Regions from separate parts of the Duganella kummerowiae genome, predicted to be linked through region 2. Evidence: predicted binding sites of a transcription regulator. Region 2 holds the regulator's gene; each other region holds the start of a gene.
What was found. The regulator sigma-54, encoded in region 2, starts transcription at its own class of promoters, with help from an activator protein. The targets are predictions, from matches to a motif close to TGGCANGNAANCTGCTTT.
Positions count from the first base shown of each region.

Region 1: the regulator sigma-54 is predicted to act here: its motif matches at 3,979-3,996, upstream of nifH (nitrogenase iron protein).
Region 3: the regulator sigma-54 is predicted to act here: its motif matches at 1,737-1,754, upstream of nifB (nitrogenase cofactor biosynthesis protein NifB).

Region 1 is NZ_JBKFEH010000004.1:247,664-253,606, reverse strand. It holds gene ACLB1G_RS04550 (hypothetical protein) at 1-1,349, shown strand, start outside; gene ACLB1G_RS04545 (hypothetical protein) at 1,403-1,717, opposite strand; gene ACLB1G_RS04540 (ribonuclease HepT family protein) at 1,727-2,086, opposite strand; gene ACLB1G_RS04535 (hypothetical protein) at 2,102-2,527, opposite strand; gene ACLB1G_RS04530 (hypothetical protein) at 2,535-3,122, opposite strand; gene ACLB1G_RS04525 (globin family protein) at 3,132-3,335, opposite strand; gene ACLB1G_RS04520 (response regulator) at 3,332-3,763, opposite strand; gene nifH (nitrogenase iron protein) at 4,195-5,073, shown strand; gene nifD (nitrogenase molybdenum-iron protein alpha chain) at 5,199-5,943, shown strand, end outside.
Region 2 is NZ_JBKFEH010000008.1:285,920-291,862, forward strand. It holds gene hprK (HPr(Ser) kinase/phosphatase) at 1-143, shown strand, start outside; gene rapZ (RNase adapter RapZ) at 146-1,009, shown strand; gene ACLB1G_RS09080 (enoyl-CoA hydratase/isomerase family protein) at 1,010-2,089, opposite strand; gene ACLB1G_RS09085 (alginate lyase family protein) at 2,098-3,057, opposite strand; gene hpf (ribosome hibernation-promoting factor, HPF/YfiA family) at 3,146-3,502, opposite strand; gene ACLB1G_RS09095 (RNA polymerase factor sigma-54) at 3,579-5,060, opposite strand; gene lptB (LPS export ABC transporter ATP-binding protein) at 5,065-5,820, opposite strand; gene lptA (lipopolysaccharide transport periplasmic protein LptA) at 5,820-5,943, opposite strand, start outside.
Region 3 is NZ_JBKFEH010000004.1:259,715-265,657, forward strand. It holds gene ACLB1G_RS04605 (4Fe-4S binding protein) at 1-92, opposite strand, end outside; gene nifB (nitrogenase cofactor biosynthesis protein NifB) at 111-1,688, opposite strand; gene nifA (nif-specific transcriptional activator NifA) at 1,957-3,591, opposite strand; gene ACLB1G_RS04620 (NAD-dependent succinate-semialdehyde dehydrogenase) at 3,759-5,201, shown strand; gene groL (chaperonin GroEL) at 5,468-5,943, opposite strand, start outside.

The DNA of each region.
Region 1 (5,943 bases), on a different contig from region 2:
TGCCCGATGGAGTGCGTCGCGTTGGCTACAATTTCGATTGTGCCGCCACCATCGCCGCTGCGATTGAGGCCAACAGCGACTTGACATTCCCAGTCGCGACGGTGTCAGCCGCTTTGTCGGCCAAATACAGCGGCACCAAGAAGTCCACCTTGACGCTCGCCAGTGGAACGTTCGAGTCCCCGCTGGGGAAAATGCTCGATGCCGCTTCAGGTAAAGACGGCCAGTTTTTTGGCCTCATGTACCAGTATGATTGGTACACCAAACATCCCGCCACCAGCAAGGGATACAAAATCGTCGATTCCATCGAGGGCGTGAGCCTGGTGGAGTTGATGAAGCTGACCGAGTCGACGGAGGGAAAGGCCGATGCCAAGGCGGCCTTGCATTTCCCTTTATTTAACGTCAACTCTTCGAGCTCCCTGAAAAAGGAGATTAACGAGGCGCTCAGTGTGGAGGGCTACTATGTGGCTACCCTGTTGGATGCGGCAGGCAATCCCAGGATACACTGGCGCAGCCTGGACACGCCGGGCGCCATCGCGGACAAGATGAAGAATCATACCGCCAGAGTGGACCCGGTGTCGGATTTGAACCCCTTGCCGGGCTTGGTCGCCACCCACAAGCAAATGGTTGCCGGGATGCCTGCTCAGTTCTGCAACGACCTGGTATGGGGGATCGACGCCAGCAAGCATGCTGGCCTGCGCCTGAAAGATGTCCGGCCATCGGCGGAGAATAGCCTGGTCTGCGAATTCACGGTCCAGTATGAAGTGCCGGCCACGGCTACCGATCGTATTCGGCTCGACTATCAGTTTTACGGAAAAAACTACATGTATGGAGAGAAGGACCAGGTCAAGCTCTCCCTGCCCGTTGAACCGGTTTATTTGAAAATCAACCGCGATCCCGTGGTGGTCGCGACTCAGGCCGATCCCAAGCCGAAATCCAGCCAGAGCTGGTTATCCTGGAATGTCCAGTTTCTGGTGCAGGACGGTTCGGCCGTGGCGGATTTAAGCAAGTTACCGTTGATAAACAGCTCGGCAATCAAATGCCCGGACCGGGCGGCCTTCGAGGCCAGCGCGGAAAACCTGGAGCTGAAGGTGGCGCAGAAGACAGGCGTATTTAGCCTTAAATATCTTCCGCCCCCGGGCGCCGTTGAGCTGGACAAAATCAGCGATGCCGACTTTGTCCGGTGCGGCGCTGAGGTGGAAATCGTGTTCGAGGCCAGCAAGGCGGGAGCGTCGCCTATCGTGAAGCGGTTCAACGTGTTGATCTATCTGCCTAAAAGCGCTTTGGGCGCACCGTCGCCCGCCAGCGCGGACGCGGGCATGCCTGCCGCCGCGGGGCTGGCCAGGCGCTAAGGCGCGGCACGCGCTGTGAGGCGGCCTTGCGCCTCCGGTAGCGGCCGCATGTGCTACTCGAAGCCTTCCATGCGCGCCTTGTCGAACACGGCCAGGCGCAGGCGTTCCATGGCGGCCTTGGGATCGGCGTCGAACACATGGCGCGCCCGGGACAGCGCGGCCTGGGCGGCGCCGGCCTCGAAGCGGTTGAGCGGCAGCCGTCCGGCCACGTGGGTGGCGTCCGGCACCGCGCGCAGGATGGCTGCGCGGTTGGGATGTTCGATCACTTCCACCAGGTACCCTGCCTCCAGCTGGCCGTCCAGGTAGATGGCGGCGCCGATGACTTCCACTTTCTGGCCGCTGGCGGTGGTTTTGATGTAGGTGTGCATGGCTGATCCTTAAACGGTATAGGTAAACAGTTCCGGCTGGTCCTTGCGGTAGACGCGCATCCAGGTCAGGGTGGCCGGTGTCAGCGAGCGCAGGCCGAACCACAGGGCTTCATCGACGCGCGCCGTATCCTGTTCGGGAGCCAGCTCGCGCCGCATCCTGTCCCAGCCTTCCCATTCCAGCTCCGGCAGCAGGGCGCGCGAGACGGGCGGGATGCCGGCGATGGCGCTGGCCATGATGAGCAGCTGCCGCCGCACCTCGGCGCGCGTCAGGCGCGAGGCCAGCAGCTCCTCGCGCTCCAGGTATTCGCCCAGCACCAGGACGCCGTAGCCGGCTTCCTCGATGATGCCGAACAGCGCATGGTTCAACATCGTTCTCTCCTTTCTTCAATCCTGCAGGCCTTCCAGGGCCTCGGTGGCGATCAGCTGGCCGCGCAGCTCCCGGTACGCTTGCCAGCCGCGCCGGCTGCCGTCCTGCAGGCTGCCATCCTCCAATGCAATCCCGGCCTCGGTCTCGTTCCAGTACACCTGGCAGCGCCCCACGCGCTGGCGCAGGGCGGCGGCGCGGTGAAGCGGCGTGTCCCAGCCCAGGCTGCCGCCCAGCCGGCGCAGCGCCGGGAACAGTCCATCAGCCGCTGTGCTGTCCGGCGTGGCGGCGCGCATGGCCAGCAGCTCGCGCACGCTGGCCACGTCGTGGATCTCCCATTCCGGACGGCTGTCTGCGGCGTACACCTTGCGCGCGAAGTCGGCATGGTCGAAGGCGAACCAGGCGCGCGGCGCCGCCTGTTCCGGCAGTTCGAGCACATAGATCATGGCGGCCTCAGACCGGACGGTTTTCCTTGACCTTGATCGGGCCCATCACCTCCAGGCCGCGCTCGAAACTGATCTCCTCGAAGCGCTGGCTGAAGTTGGCGGCGGCGGTGGCGATGGCCAGCAGCTTGGCCGCCGTGTCCAGCTTCTTGAGCGGACCGCGCTCCAGGCGGAACAGCTCCAGCAGTTCGTTGTACACGGTCGATTCGTCCAGGGGCAGCACGTAGAAGGTCACGCCGGCGTAGGGAATCTGGTAGCGTGTGCTGATGTCCAGGTTGGAGGCGAAGAAGAAGTATTTGCCGTCCGGCGCCAGCTTGTCGCCCACCACCTCGCACAGCAGCTTGAGGTGTTCCAGCGAAGCCGCCATCCCGGCCAGGAAGGGCAGGGTGGGCGAGCCGGCGTCGGCCACCGTCATCACCTGGTCGAACTTGATCTCGGGCGGGCGCTTCTCGTCCGCCATGTTGGTGAAGTACTTGAGGGCGATCTCGCCACGGAAGGCGAAACGGCCGGGCCGCCCGGTGGGGCCCTTGAACACGGGACTGAGCAAACGCCCTTCGGCGTCCAGGCTGCCCAGCGCGGTGTCGTTGATGGTGCTCATGCTTGCTCCTTATCGGTTGCGGAGTGTGTCCGCGGTTATAAAAAAAGCTGCGTGCAGTTGTGCGCGCAGGGTGGCGTCCGCCACCTGTTCGGCCAGGGCCTGCGCTATGCAGGCCATCCAGGTGTCGCGCGCTGCCGCATCGAGCAGGCGATAGTGCCGGTTGGCCGGCGCCGCCACCAGGGGCGGCGCGGCCGGGAGCGGGCGCGCCGTCACGGCTTGCTCCGGCTGACCGGGATTTCCAGCACGGCGCGCCGGCCCAGCTGCATGTCGACCTTGCGCCGCACCGCTTCCAGCGTGAGCGGGCGGCGCAGCGTGGTGTTGGCGCCCAGCGCCAGGGCCTCGGCCACGCCGGGCTGGCCGGGATCGTCGCACACCAGCATGATCTTCAGCCCGGGGTGCTGCGCGTGCAGGCGCGTCACGGCGGCGGCGCCTTCGGCCGCCAGGTTGGCGGCCCCCAGCAGCACCAGCTGCGGCGGCCAGTCGCGGCCCTTTTCCAGCGCGCTGGCCACGTCGGCCAGTACATGGGTCTCGCATTCATCGGCCAGCATGAACTGCAGCACGGTGCTGCTGATGTCGTCGGCGTCGATCACGAACACGCGCTTGTTCTCCACCGCGCGCTGGCTGTCCACTCCTATCTGCATGCCCGGCTCCTTTCAAAGTGATGCTGGCGCCAGGACTGTTAGCAAGCTCCGTTCCCGTGCCCGCCGCACAGGGAAGGCGGCCAGTCCGGCGCCTGCGCCACTGTCTTGTTCGCGACAAGGGCGCGCGGTTTGTGGGCTTTGCCACAAGGCCGCGCCGCACCGTCTCGACAGCGTCAAAGCCCGTCAAATCAGGCGTTTTGGGGGTGTAAAAGCGCTGGCACGGCATTTGCTGAATGGCTGTTGCAGCAACGATGTCTTGCCGATTGCGTGACTTGAGACGAAGACCAATAAAAGTTCCTCTACGGCGTCCAACCGGCTGCGCAGTACCCGCAACGATCAGTACACAGCTTGGACCCCTGGGAGCCGCCACGACGCCATGGTCTTTTTGAAACGGCTTCCCAATCCGATCGCATTCTTAAAAGGAGAATCACATGTCACTACGACAAATCGCCTTCTACGGCAAAGGCGGCATAGGCAAGTCCACCACGTCCCAGAACACGCTGGCGGCGCTGGCCCAGATGGGCCAGAAGATCCTCATCGTCGGCTGCGACCCCAAGGCCGACTCGACCCGATTGATCCTGCACGCCAAGGCCCAGGACACCATCCTGTCGCTGGCCGCCGACGCCGGCTCGGTGGAGGACCTGGAACTGGAAGACGTCATGAAGATCGGCTTCCTCGACATCCGCTGCGTGGAGTCGGGCGGCCCGGAGCCTGGCGTGGGCTGCGCCGGCCGCGGCGTGATCACCTCGATCAATTTCCTGGAGGAGGAGGGGGCCTATGACGGCGCCGACTACGTGTCCTACGACGTGCTGGGCGACGTGGTGTGCGGCGGCTTCGCCATGCCGATCCGCGAGAACAAGGCGCAGGAGATCTACATCGTGATGTCGGGCGAGATGATGGCCATGTACGCGGCCAACAACATCGCCAAGGGCATCCTGAAGTATGCCCACTCGGGCGGCGTGCGCCTCGGTGGCCTGATCTGCAACGAGCGCCAGACCGACAAGGAGCTGGAACTGGCCGAGGCCCTGGCGGCCAAGCTGAATACCAAGCTGATCCACTTCATCCCGCGCGACAACATCGTGCAGCACGCGGAACTGCGCCGCATGACCGTGATCGAGTTCGCGCCGGATTCGAAGCAGGCCGAGGAGTATCGCACCCTGGCGCGCAAGATCCACGCCAACGCCGGCAAGGGCACCATCCCGACCCCGATCACGATGGACGAGCTGGAAGACCTGCTGATGTCGCACGGCCTGATGCCGGTCATCGACGAAAGCCAGGTCGGCAAGAGCGCCGCCGAACTGGCCGCCTGAGCGGCCGGGGGCCGCGCGGCGCGCCGTGCCAGCCGGCGGCGCGCCGCATCCACCGCATTCCAGTAGGCTCCGCGCCGCCCTGGGCGCGAAAAGCCTGAATCTATCCTCAAACATCGGGAGGGCATATGAGCCTCACAGTGGACGAAACCGTAGCACGCAACAAGGAACTGATCGACGAAGTATTGAAGGCCTATCCGGAGAAGACGGCCAAGCGCCGCGCCAAGCATCTCGGCACCCACGTCGAGGGCAAGTCCGACTGCAACGTCAAATCCAACATCAAATCCATACCGGGCGTGATGACCATCCGCGGCTGCGCCTACGCCGGCTCCAAGGGCGTGGTGTGGGGGCCGATCAAGGACATGATACACATCAGCCACGGTCCGGTCGGCTGCGGCCAGTATTCGTGGGCGGCGCGCCGCAACTACTACATCGGCGTGACCGGCATCGACAGCTTCGTCACCATGCAGTTCACTTCCGACTTCCAGGAAAAGGACATCGTGTTCGGCGGCGACAAGAAGCTGGAGAAGATCGTCGACGAGATCCAGGAGCTGTTCCCGCTCAACAAGGGCATCTCGGTGCAGTCCGAATGTCCGATCGGCCTGATCGGCGACGACATCGAGGCCGTCTCCAAGAAGAAGTCCAAGCAGTACAACAACCACACCATCGTGCCGGTGCGCTGCGAAGGCTTCCGCGGCGTGTCGCAGTCGCTGGGCCACCACGTGGCCAACGACGCCGCCAAGGAATGGGTGATCGACAAGGCCGATCCGGCCAGGAACGCCTTCGTCTCCACCCCCTACGACATCGCCATCATCGGCGACTACAACATCGGCGGCGACGCCTGGTCCTCGCGCATCCTGCTGGAAGAGATGG
Region 2 (5,943 bases):
AGGTGGTGATACCGGTGGCGGCCGGCCGCAACATCGCCGTGCTGCTGGAAGCCGCCGTGCGCAACACCATCCTCCAGCTGCGCGGCATCGACACGCTGCAGGAGTTCATGGAGCGCCAGCGCCAGGCCATGAGCGGAGACTAAGCATGCACATCGTCCTCATCACCGGCATCTCCGGCTCGGGCAAGTCGGTGGCCCTGAACGTACTGGAAGATACAGGCTACTACTGTGTCGACAACCTCCCTCCCGCTCTGCTGTCCAACCTGGTCTCCACCCTGGTGGCGGAAGGCACGGACATGCTAGCCGTGGCGGTCGATGCGCGCAGCGCCGAATCGCTGGCCGGCCTGCCGGCCGACGTGCAGGCCCTGCGCCAGCTGGGCCACGACGTGAAGGTGATGTTCCTGACCGCGAACACGCATTCGCTGGTGGCGCGCTTTTCCGAAACGCGCCGCAGCCACCCGCTGTCGCATGAACTGCGTCCGGGACAGAACCCGGCCGCGCGCCGCACCCTGATCGAATGCATTGCCGAGGAACGCGAACGGCTGTCGCCCATCGAAAAGCTGGGCCACGTGATCGATACCTCGGAAGCCAGCGCCAACAAGCTGCGCGGCTGGATCAAGGACCTGGTGGCGATCGAGCGCGCGCCGCTGACCCTGTTCTTCGAATCGTTCGCCTTCAAGCTGGGCGTGCCCATGGACGCCGATTTCGTGTTCGACGTGCGCGCCCTGCCCAATCCGTATTACGACCTGGCCCTGCGCCCGCTCAACGGCCGCGACGCGCCCGTAATCGACTTCCTCAATGCCCAGCCCAGCGCGGTGGAGATGTACAACGACATCCGCGCCTTCGTGGAAAAATGGCTGCCCTCGTTCAAGACCGACAACCGCAGCTACCTGACGGTGGCGGTGGGCTGCACCGGCGGCCAGCACCGCTCGGTGTACATGGCCGAGCGCCTGGCGCAGTACTTCCACCCCGCCGAGCGCGTGGTGGTCAGGCACCGCGAACAGTCCTGATCAGCCCACGAGCCCGCGCAGCGGGTGGGCGTAGCCGGGCCATACCGGCTCGAAGAACTGCGCCACCATGTCGCCGCCAACCTGTTCCAGCGCGGGCGGGTTCCAGCGCGGCGCGTGGTCCTTGTCGACCACCAGGGCGCGCACGCCCTCCAGCACCTCGCCATGCTCGAAGCAGCGCCGCACCAGGCTGCGCTCCATGCGCAGGCACTCGGCCAGCTCCAGCGTGGCGCCGCGCCGTAGCAGCTCGTGGGTCACGCACATCATCAGCGGCGAACGGGCGCGCATGGCGTCCAGGGCTTCTTGCGCGAAGGGGCTGGGGTCGGCCGCCAGCGCGTCCATGATGGCCGGCACGGAGCCGGCGCTGAAATGGCGTGCGATGGCGTCGCGCTGCGCCTCCAGCCTGCCTGCCTGCAGCTGCGCGCGGAACGGCGCGGCAAACGCGGCGATGGCGGCGCGCAGTCCGGCGCCGGGCGTGGCGGCGACCAGCTGCGCCAGCGCCCCCAGGTGCGTGGACGGCACATAGTGGTCGGCCAGCCCGGCATACAGCGCGTCGGCGGCGTGAATGGCCAGTCCGGTCAGGCCCAGGTAATGGCCCATGGCGTGCGGCGCGTGCGACAGGAAGTGGCTGCCGCCCACGTCCGGGAACAGGCCGATATTCACCTCCGGCATGGCCATGCGGGTACGTTCGGTGACGATGCGCACCCGCGCCTGCGGGCCGGCCTGCGAGATGCCCATGCCGCCGCCCATCACCACGCCATCCATCAGCGCCACATAGGGCTTGGGATAGTGGTGGATGAGGTGGTTGAGCGCGTATTCCTCGGTGAAGAAATCCTCCAGCAGCGCCGCCCGCGGCGTGCGCCCGACCTCGTGGAAGAAGCGGATATCGCCGCCGGCGCAGAAGGCCCTGGCGGCGCTGGAGCGTATCAGCACGGCCGTCACGTCATCGCTGGCGCGCCAGTCCAGCAGGGCGCGTGTGATGGCGCGCACCATCTCCAGCGACAGGGAATTGAGGGCCTGGGGACGGTCCAGCGTGATGACGCCGGCGCCGTTGCTGATGCTGGTCTGGACGAATTCGCTCATGGCCCATTCTACCGCGCCACGTGCTCCAGCGGATTGGCCAGTTTCAGTTCTCCGCCCAGGCGCGGATAGCGGGTCGGGTTGGCGGCCGCCAGTTCAGGCTTGCCCTCATGGCGGGCATAGATCACGGTCCACGACATCTCGCCCGGCCCCACCGGCTCCTGCTCGACGCCGGCGGCCCTGGCGATGCCGGACGGGTCGCGCGCGGCGGCGATGGTGTAGCGCACCAGCTGGTCCAGCCTGGGCGAGTGCACGTCCAGCACCGAGGCCAGCATGGACAGCGGTACGGCCGAGAACACGTGGTAGTGCAGCGCCTTGGCGGCGCGCGCCATCTCGGCCGGCAGCGAGCCGTCGTCCGCCACCTGTGTCATGGCGTGGTCGAACACCTTGCGGCCCCAGGCCAGGCGGCGCTGGTCGCCGGTCACGGCGCCGGCGGCGGCCACCGCCAGGCCTTCCCAGTAGTAGTGGTTGTTGCGCACGCCCTTATGCGCGTCCGAATGCTGGATGGTGGCGTCGGCGATAGTCCCCAGCCAGCCTTCGATGGCCTGGCGCTGCTGCTCGCTGGCGGCCGGCTTGACGCGCGCATAGCTGAGCGAGAGGCCGGACAGGGTCCATTTGCGCTGGTACCAGGACTGCTCCGTGCTCAGCTTGCCCAGCATGGCGCCCTGCCCGGCCCAGGCCGACAGCCATGCCAGCGCGCAGGCGCCGTCGGCGGCCTGGCCCTGCGGGTCGGCCTGGTAGCGGCTGGCCGCGCTCGACACTTCGCCGAGGAAATCCTCGATGGGTTTGGTGTTGGCGATGTTGCGGGCGCGCAGTACCGGGTCGATCACGGAGTGATGGCTGTCGGTGTAGTAGCCGTTGGCGTCGATGTCGATCACGGCCGGCGGCGCCGGCTTGCAGGCAGGTGCGGCGGCGGAGACGGACACGGCGGCGCTGAGCAGCAACGATATAAATAATTTATCAAGTTTCATGCAGCCACTCGCAGAAGGAAAACGTTTACCTTAACACAGGCAAAAAAGGGCGCCAAGCGCGCCCTTCGTTGTGGAGCCGGCGTGGGGTCTAGACGGCGGCGGTGGGTTCGTAGCTGTCGGGCAGGTGTTTGATGGCGTCGTGGCCATGCTGCTGGACTTTGTCCTTGTATTTCATGACTTGCCGGTCGAGCTTGTCGATCAGCGTATCGATGGCGGCGTACAGGTCTTGCGACAGGCTTTCCACGTACACGGTCTTGCCGGACATACGCAGGTTGATTTCAGCCTTTTGACGTTTCTCTTTCTCTTTAAGGTTATCGACCGTGAGGATCACGGCGATATCGATCACTTGATCAAAGTGGCGGGTGACGCGCTCCAGCTTGTTCTGCACGTATTCACGGATAGCCGAAGTCACTTCGAGATGATGACCACTGATGGTGAGATTCATACACACTCCTAAAGATGATGTCGCCTTACGGCCAGTGCGGGCGCCCATTGCCGCCGGGCGCGCAGTGGCCAATGCACTACAAAGACTTGCGGAGGCTGACTGGAGGGATTTTCAAGGCTTCGCGATACTTGGCAACAGTACGTCGCGCGATCACCATGCCCTGTTCTCCCAGCATGTCCGCAATCTTACTGTCGGATAAAGGATTTTTAGGGTCTTCTGCTCCTGTCAGTTGCACGATGAGCGCCCGTATCGCCGTCGATGAGGCTTCGCCCCCCGCTTCGGTGGCGACGTGGCTGCCGAAGAAATATTTCAACTCAAACATGCCATGCGGGGTCAGCATGTATTTCTGAGTTGTTACCCGAGAAATAGTACTCTCGTGTAAACCCAGTGTATCAGCAATTTCGCGAAGCACAAGGGGTCTCATGGCGACGGCGCCGTGCGAGAAAAAATTCTTTTGCCGTTCCACTATCGCCTGCGCCACGCGCAGGATGGTGTCGAAGCGCTGGCGCATGTTCTTGATCAGCCACTTGGCTTCCTGCAGCTGAGCACCCATGGCGCCCTCGCCCTTGCCCTGCTTGAGCAGGTTGGCGTACATGGCGTTCACGCGCAAGCGCGGCATGACGTCGTTGTTCAGGCTGACCTGCCAGCCGTTGCGGCCCTTCTTGACGATCACGTCCGGCACCACGTAGTCGGACACGTCGGACGCGAAGGCGGCGCCCGGATGCGGATTACACTGGCGGATCACGGCCTGCGCCTCGCGCAAGTCTTCCTCGTCGCAGTTGAGGGCTTTTTTCAGCTTGTTGAAATCGCGCTGGGCAAACCAGGCCAGATGCTGTTCGACGATGGTCAGCGCCATGCGCCGCGTCACCAGGGGCACGCCGGGCATGCGGCGTATCTGCAGCGCCAGGCACTCGGACGCGTTACGGGCGCCCACGCCCACCGGGTCGAAGCTTTGCAGCAGCGTGAGGGCCGTGCGCAGCTCATCGAGCTCGATCTCCAATTCTTCCGGCAGGCGCGCGTGGATGTCCTCCAGCGGCTCTTCCAGGTAGCCGTTCTCGTCCAGCGCATCGATGATGATTTCCACCAGCGCGCGGTCGCGCATTTCCAGCACCGTCACCCGCATCTGCTCCATCAGGTGCTCGCGCAGGGTGCAGTGGCCCGCTTCCAGTTGCGGGCGGGAATCCTCGTCGTCGTTGTTCTTGCTACGGCCGGCGTCGCCCCAGTCCATGTCGGCCTCGGGGGTGGTGCTGTCGGTGTCGGCGGCCGGGCCGTCATAGGCCTCGCCTTCGCCGGCCGGCGCAGCATTGTCGGGCGTGTGCACGGGATCGGCGCCGGCCTCGGCGGCGCCGGCCGGCTGGCTGATGGCGCCATCGGACAGCAGGCGCACGGAGTGGTCCAGCGGGTCGTCCAGCCTTTCCAGCAAGGGATTTTCGGTCAGCAGCTGTTCCAGTTCCTGGTGCAATTCCAGCGTCGACAATTGCAGCAGGCGTATGGACTGCTGCAGCTGCGGCGTCAGCGCGAGATGTTGCGAGGTACGCAGTTGCAAAGACTGTTTCATGGATCTACATACGGAAATGTTCACCCAGATACACGCGACGCACCGACTCATTGGCGATGATGTCGTCTGGCCGGCCTGATGCCAGTACCGTGCCCTGGTTGATGATGTATGCGCGGTCGCAAATGCCCAGCGTCTCGCGCACATTGTGATCGGTAATGAGGACGCCGATGCCGCGCTCCTTGAGGAAGCGCACGATGCGCTGGATCTCAATCACGGCAATCGGGTCGACCCCGGCGAAAGGTTCATCGAGCAGCACGAAGCGCGGGTTGGTGGCCAGGGCCCGCGCGATCTCCACGCGGCGCCGCTCGCCGCCCGACAGGGACAGCGCGGCGTTGTCACGCAGCTTCTCGATTTGCAAATCGGCTAGCAGGGTATTGAGCCGTTCATCAATTTCCGCCTTGGATAAAGGCTTGCCGTTGACTCGCTGGATTTCGAGCACGGCGCGGATGTTTTCTTCCACCGTCAGTTTGCGGAACACGGACGCCTCCTGCGGCAGGTAGGACAGTCCCAGCGCCGCGCGGCGGTGGATGGGCAGGCGCGAGATGTCGGTCCCGCTGATATCGATGCTGCCCGCATCGGACGGCACCAGGCCGACGATCATGTAGAACGAGGTGGTCTTGCCGGCGCCGTTGGGGCCCAGCAGGCCCACCACTTCGCCGCACTCGACCTGCAGCGACACGTCATGCACCACCTGGCGCTTGCCATAGGTCTTTTGCAGTCCGCGTACGATCAGGGTGCTGCCGCAGCTGGCCATGTCCATTATTTCCCCTGTGGCGCTGGTTGCGGCGCGGCGTTGGCCGGGTTCTTGCTGGATGGCTGTATCACCATGGAGCCGCGTCCGCCGCCCACCTTGCTCTCGCCGGTGGAGGTGTTCTTGACCGCG
Region 3 (5,943 bases), on a different contig from region 2:
ACCCCGTTCTTCTCCCGGATGGCGACGTTCGGGCATTCCGGTTCGCAGGCCGAGCAGCCGGTGCATTGCGAGGCGATGATCTTGTAGCTCATGCGTTACTCCTGTGGTGGTTAGGCGGCGCTGGCGGCGCCGCCGTTGCTGGTGTAGGCGCCCTGGCGGATGTCGGCATCGCCGCGCCGCTGGTGCACGATGTCTCCGGCCTTGACCTTGGCCAGGTAGTCCATGAAGTAGGCGATGGCCGACTGTTCGATGAACTCGTGGGCATAGCGGTCCACCGGCTCGATGCCGCTCTTGAGCAGGTCGTCCCTGGGGCAGGCCCCTATCTTGGCGACGAACACGGCGTGGCAGTCGTTGATGGCGCGTATCACCGTCACCAGGCTGTCCTCCTCGCCGTAGCCGCCCTGGCAGTACTGGTCGACGCGGCGGTGGCCGACGAACCTGGCGCCGGCGGTGCTGACTTCGTAGATCTGGAATTCACTGGCGTGGCCGAAGTGCTCGTTGACGCGGCCGGCGCCCTTGGTGGCCACCGCCACCAGCAGCGCGATGCCGCTGTCGTCGGCCAGCGCGGCCAGCTGCGCCTGCTCCGCCTCGCGCGCCGCCACCTTGGCCTGGCGCTCCTGCTCCACCAGCTCCTGGTAAGCCTTGCGGGTGGCGCCGTCGTAGCTGACCTCCATGGCGTCTATCTTCTCGGTGGTGAATTCCGCGCTGCGGTCCTCGCCCAGCAGGCCGACGGCGTCGGCGCGGCACTGGCGGCAATGGCGCATCATGTTCATCTCGCCCTCGCAATCATCCTGCAGGGCTTTCAGTTCCTGGGCCGTGGGGCCGCGCTGGCCGTTCAGGCCGAACACGGTGCCGTGCTCCGGCGCCGAGATCAGCGGCATGATGTTGTGCAGGAAAGCACCACGCGACTTGACGGCGCGGTTCACCTCCACCAGGTGGCGGTCGTTGATCCCCGGGATCATCACCGAGTTGACCTTGCACAGGATGCCGCGCTCGGTCAGCATTTCCAGTCCCAGCAGTTGGCGCTCGCTCAGGATGCGGGCCGCCTCGATGCCGGTGACGCGCTTGTTCTTGTAGTAGATCCACGGGTAGATGTGCTGGCCGACCTCCGGGTCCACCATGTTGATGGTGATGGTCACGTGGTCCACCTTGAAGCCGGCGATGGTGTCCACGTGGTCGGGCAGCGCCAGGCCATTGGTGGACAGGCACAGCTTGATGTCGGGCGCGGTCTGCGAGATCAGCTCGAATGTCTTGAAGGTCTTGGCCGGATTGGCCAGCGGGTCGCCCGGACCGGCGATGCCCAGCACCGTCATCTGCGGTATGGTGGAGGCGACCGCGATGACCTTGCGGGCGGCCTGCTCCGGCGTGAGCTTCTCGCTCACCACGCCTGGCCGCGACTCGTTGGCGCAGTCGTACTTGCGGTTGCAGTAGTTGCACTGGATGTTGCAGGCCGGCGCCACCGCCACGTGCATGCGCGCGTAGTGGTGGTGGGCTTCCTCGCTGTAGCAGGGATGGTTCTTCACCTTTTCCCACACTTCCGGCGCCATGTCGGCCGGTCCGTCCGACGAACCGCAGCTGGACTTGCCGCCTTCGCTGCTGCTGCCGCAGCCCTTGTGCTCGGCCACCTTGTCGAGCAGCCTGGCGAGCGGCTGGATTTCCTGTACTCCGATGTACTCCGTGGACTGCATGGCAGGCCCCCCTGGTAAAGTCACGCGCTCCGCGTGGTCAGGAGGGTAATAGCCAAAAGCATGCCAACCGGCGTGCGCCGCGCGCGCAGGGCGCCGCTACCGGCTTAACTCGGCGAAAATACCGGGGCGGCAAGGGAAAAAATACGGGGGAAAGCGCAAAAACCAGGAACACGGAGACGGTGCGCGGCGCTGTGGGATTAGCGACAAACCGCGCCCATTGTCGCGGCCTGTGTCGGATTGCCTACACAGGCCGCAACGGTGGCGGAAGTCAGAACTTCTTCACTTCGATGTGGTACTTCTGCAGCGCGTAGGCCATCTGGCGCGCCGAGATGTTGAGCGCGCGGGCGGCCTTGGCCTGTACCCAGCCGCATTGCTCCAGCGCCGCGATCAGGCGTTCACGCTCGGTGCTGGGCTGGGCGCCCTGGTCCGGCATGGTGGCGGCGTCGCGGATCGGGATCACGGGCCGGCCGCTCTCTGCCGCCGCGTCCAGCGGCGCCGGGGGCTCGCTCTGGCGCGCCACGCCCGGCGGCAGCGGCGTGTGCAGGTATTGCGTCAGGCATTTGTTCTGCTGGCAGGAAAAGTGGATTTCGCCGATCACATCGCCGCGCGCCATGGTCGCAGTGCGTTCGACGCAGTTCTCCAGCTCGCGTACGTTGCCGGGCCAGAAGCAGTTGGTCATGATGGCCATGGCCTGCGGCGTCATGCGCAGCTTGCGGCCGTTCTCGGCCCGGAATTTCTCCAGGAAGTGTTCGACCAGGTAGGGAATATCCTCGCGCCGTTCGCGCAGCGGCGGCATGAAGATGCTGACCACGTTGATGCGATAGTACAGGTCGGCCCGGAACTCGCCGCGCGCCACCGCCCTCTCCAGGTCGCGGTTGGTGGCGGTCACCAGCCGCACATCGACCTTGAGTGAGCGGCTGCCGCCGACCCGCTCGAACTCGCGCTCCTGCAGCACACGCAGCAGCTTGGCCTGGAAGGCCGGCGAAATCTCGCCTATCTCGTCGAGGAACAGGGTGCCGCCGTGGGCCAGCTCGAAGCGGCCCTTGCGCTCGCTCTGGGCGCCGGTGAAGGCGCCCTTCTCGTGGCCGAACAGCTCGGACTCGAGCAGCGTCTCCGACAGCGCCGCGCAATTGAGCTTGATGAAGGGCCCGTCCTTGCGCGGACTCAGATAGTGGATGGCGCGCGCGATCACTTCCTTGCCGGTGCCGCTCTCGCCACGCAGCAGGACGGTGGCGCGCGACGGCGCCGACTGGTGGACCTCGGCGAATACCTCCTGCATGGCCTTGGAAATGCCAATCACGTTGTCGAGCCGGTACCTGGTCTGCAGCGCCTTCTTGAGGCGTTTGCCCTCCTCCAGCAGCTCGCTGCGGTCGGCGTCGATGTTGCGGTACAGGCGCACGGTCTGGCCGATCAAGTTGGCCACCATGCTGAGGAAGCGCACATCCTCGTCGAAGCTGTGGCTGGCGTCTCCCCCGGTCCGCTGTATGCACAGCACGCCCAGGATTTCGCGCGCCGCCTTGACCGGTACGCCCACCATGGCCAGCGTACCGCCGCCGTGGTCGGGCGGGCCGCTGGTGCGCGCCAGGAACAGGGGCTCCAGCGCCAGGTCCGGCACCACGCTGGGCACACCGGTCTGGAAGATGCGGCCCGTGATGCCCTCGCCCACCCGGTAGCGCCCGCGCCGGAACTCCGCGTCGCTGACGCCAACCGCGCCCACCAGTTGCAGTTCTCCCGATTCCTGCAGCAGGCTCAGCATCCCGCGCCGGGCGCCCAGGTTATTCACCAGCACATTCAGCAGTTCCCGGATGGTCTTGCTCAGGTCGAGCGAAGAACCGAGGATTTTGCTGATTTCATAAATCGTTATCAGATGCAAGTTGTTGCCGCGTTCAACGAGATTGCCCATGTCGCCCTCCCAGCCGTTAGCCCATCCCCGGAAAGATATTCAAGCAAAAAACCATAAGCAAAAAGCGTGCCCCTGCAGCAAAAAAGGGCAAAGGCGGCCCTTGCCATACGGACTCGCCGAATTTCTGGCACAGTAACGTCTTACGCCTCAATATTACCGGAGTTACCATGACCACCAGCTACCCCGACACCCGCCTCCTGATCGCCAATGAATGGAGCGACGCCACCGGCGGCAAGACCATCCCGGTGCTCAATCCGGCCACCGGCAAGCCCATCGGCACCGTGGCGCACGCCGCCATCGCCGACCTGGACCGCGCCCTGGCGGCCGCCCAGCGCGGCTTCGAGACCTGGCGCAAGGTGCCGGCCCACGAACGCGCCGCCACCATGCGCCGCGCCGCCGCCCTGCTGCGCGAACGCGCCAGCGACATCGGCGTGCTGCTGACCCAGGAACAGGGCAAGCCGCTGGCCCAGGCCCGCGCCGAAGCCCTGGCCGGCGCCGATATCATCGAATGGTTCGCAGCCGAAGGCATGCGCGTGTACGGCCGCATCGTCCCCTCGCGCAATCCGGCGGCCCAGCAGCTGGTGCTCAAGGAGCCGGTCGGTCCGGTGGCCGCCTTCACGCCGTGGAACTTCCCCATCAACCAGATCGTGCGCAAGCTGTCGGCCGCGCTGGCCACCGGCTGCTCCTTCCTGTGCAAGGCGCCCGAGGAAACCCCGGCCTCGCCGGCCGCGCTGCTGCAGTGCTTCGTGGACGCCGGCGTGCCGCCCGGCGTGGTCGGCCTGGTGTTCGGCGATCCGGCCGAGATTTCCGGCTACCTGATCCCGCACCCGGTGATCCGCAAGGTGACCTTCACCGGCTCGACCCCGGTCGGCAAGCAGCTGGCCGCGCTGGCCGGCGCCCACATGAAGCGCGTCACCATGGAACTGGGCGGCCACGCCCCGGTGATCGTGGCCGAGGATGCCGACCTGGCGCTGGCGGCGGAAGCCACCGGCGGCGCCAAGTTCCGCAACGCCGGCCAGGTGTGCATCTCGCCGACCCGCTTCCTGGTCCATAACAGCATCAAGGAAGAATTCACGCGCGCCCTGGTGGCGCAGGCCGAGCGCCTGAAGATAGGCGACGGCCTGGCCGAAGGCACCACCCTGGGCCCGCTGGCCAACGCGCGCCGCGTGGCGGCCATGACCCAGGTGGTGGCCGACGCCCGCGCCAAGGGCGCCCAGGTGGCGACCGGCGGCGAGCGCGTGGGCAGCGAAGGCAACTTCTTCGCCCCCACCATCCTGGCCGACGTGCCGCTTGACGCCAGCGTGTTCAACGACGAGCCGTTCGGCCCGGTGGCAGCCATCCGCGGCTTCGACAGCCTGGACGAAGCCATCGCCGAAGCCAACCGCCTGCCCTTCGGCCTGGCCGGCTACGCCTTCACCCGCTCGATCAAGAACGCGCACCAGCTGATGCACAACGTGGAAGTCGGCATGCTGTGGCTGAACCAGCCCGCCACCCCGAACGCCGAGATGCCGTTCGGCGGCATCAAGGATTCCGGCTACGGCTCGGAAGGCGGCCCGGAGGCGCTGGAAGCCTACCTGAACACCAAGTCGGTGTCGCTGCTGGGCGTGTAAGCGCCGTCCCCGGCGCAGCCCGCGCCGGCGGCGGGTGGCCCGCAGCGCACGCCATCCGCCCGCCAGCATGCCATGGGTTTCAGCTTACGGTACCGTTGCGGCCGGCACGGCGGCCCATGATGCTGGCATTTCATGCAGCTGGAATGGCCCGGCGCTTGAATCGGCAGCGTTTTGCTTTTTGGAACCAATGTCAACGCTCCCCGATCATAAAAAAGGGCAGCCTCGCGGCTGCCCTTGATGGTGCTACTGGGAAGTGTAGACGCGGCTCAGGCCGGCTGAGGGGCCTTGTCCTCGGCCTGGGTTTCCGAGATGGTGGCCTCGGTGGTCAGGATCAGGGACGCGATCGAGGCCGCGTTCTGCAGCGCGCTGCGGGTCACCTTGGTCGGATCGATGACGCCGCTTTCCACCAGGTCGCCATACTCGCCGGTGGCCGCGTTATAGCCGAAGTTGCCCTTGCCTTCCACCACCTTGGACACCACCACGGACGGCTCGTCGCCGGCGTTGGAGACGATCACGCGCAGCGGTTCCTCCAGCGCGCGCAGCACGATCTGCACACCGGCGTGCTGGTCGGCATTGGCGCCCTTGAGCCCGGCAATGGCGGCGCGCGCGCGCAGCAGGGCCACGCCGCCACCCGGCACCACGCCCTCCTCCACCGCCGCACGGGTGGCGTGCAGGGCGTCATCGACGCGGTCGCGCTTCTCCTTCATCTCGATCTCGGTGGCGGCGCCGACCTTGATCACGG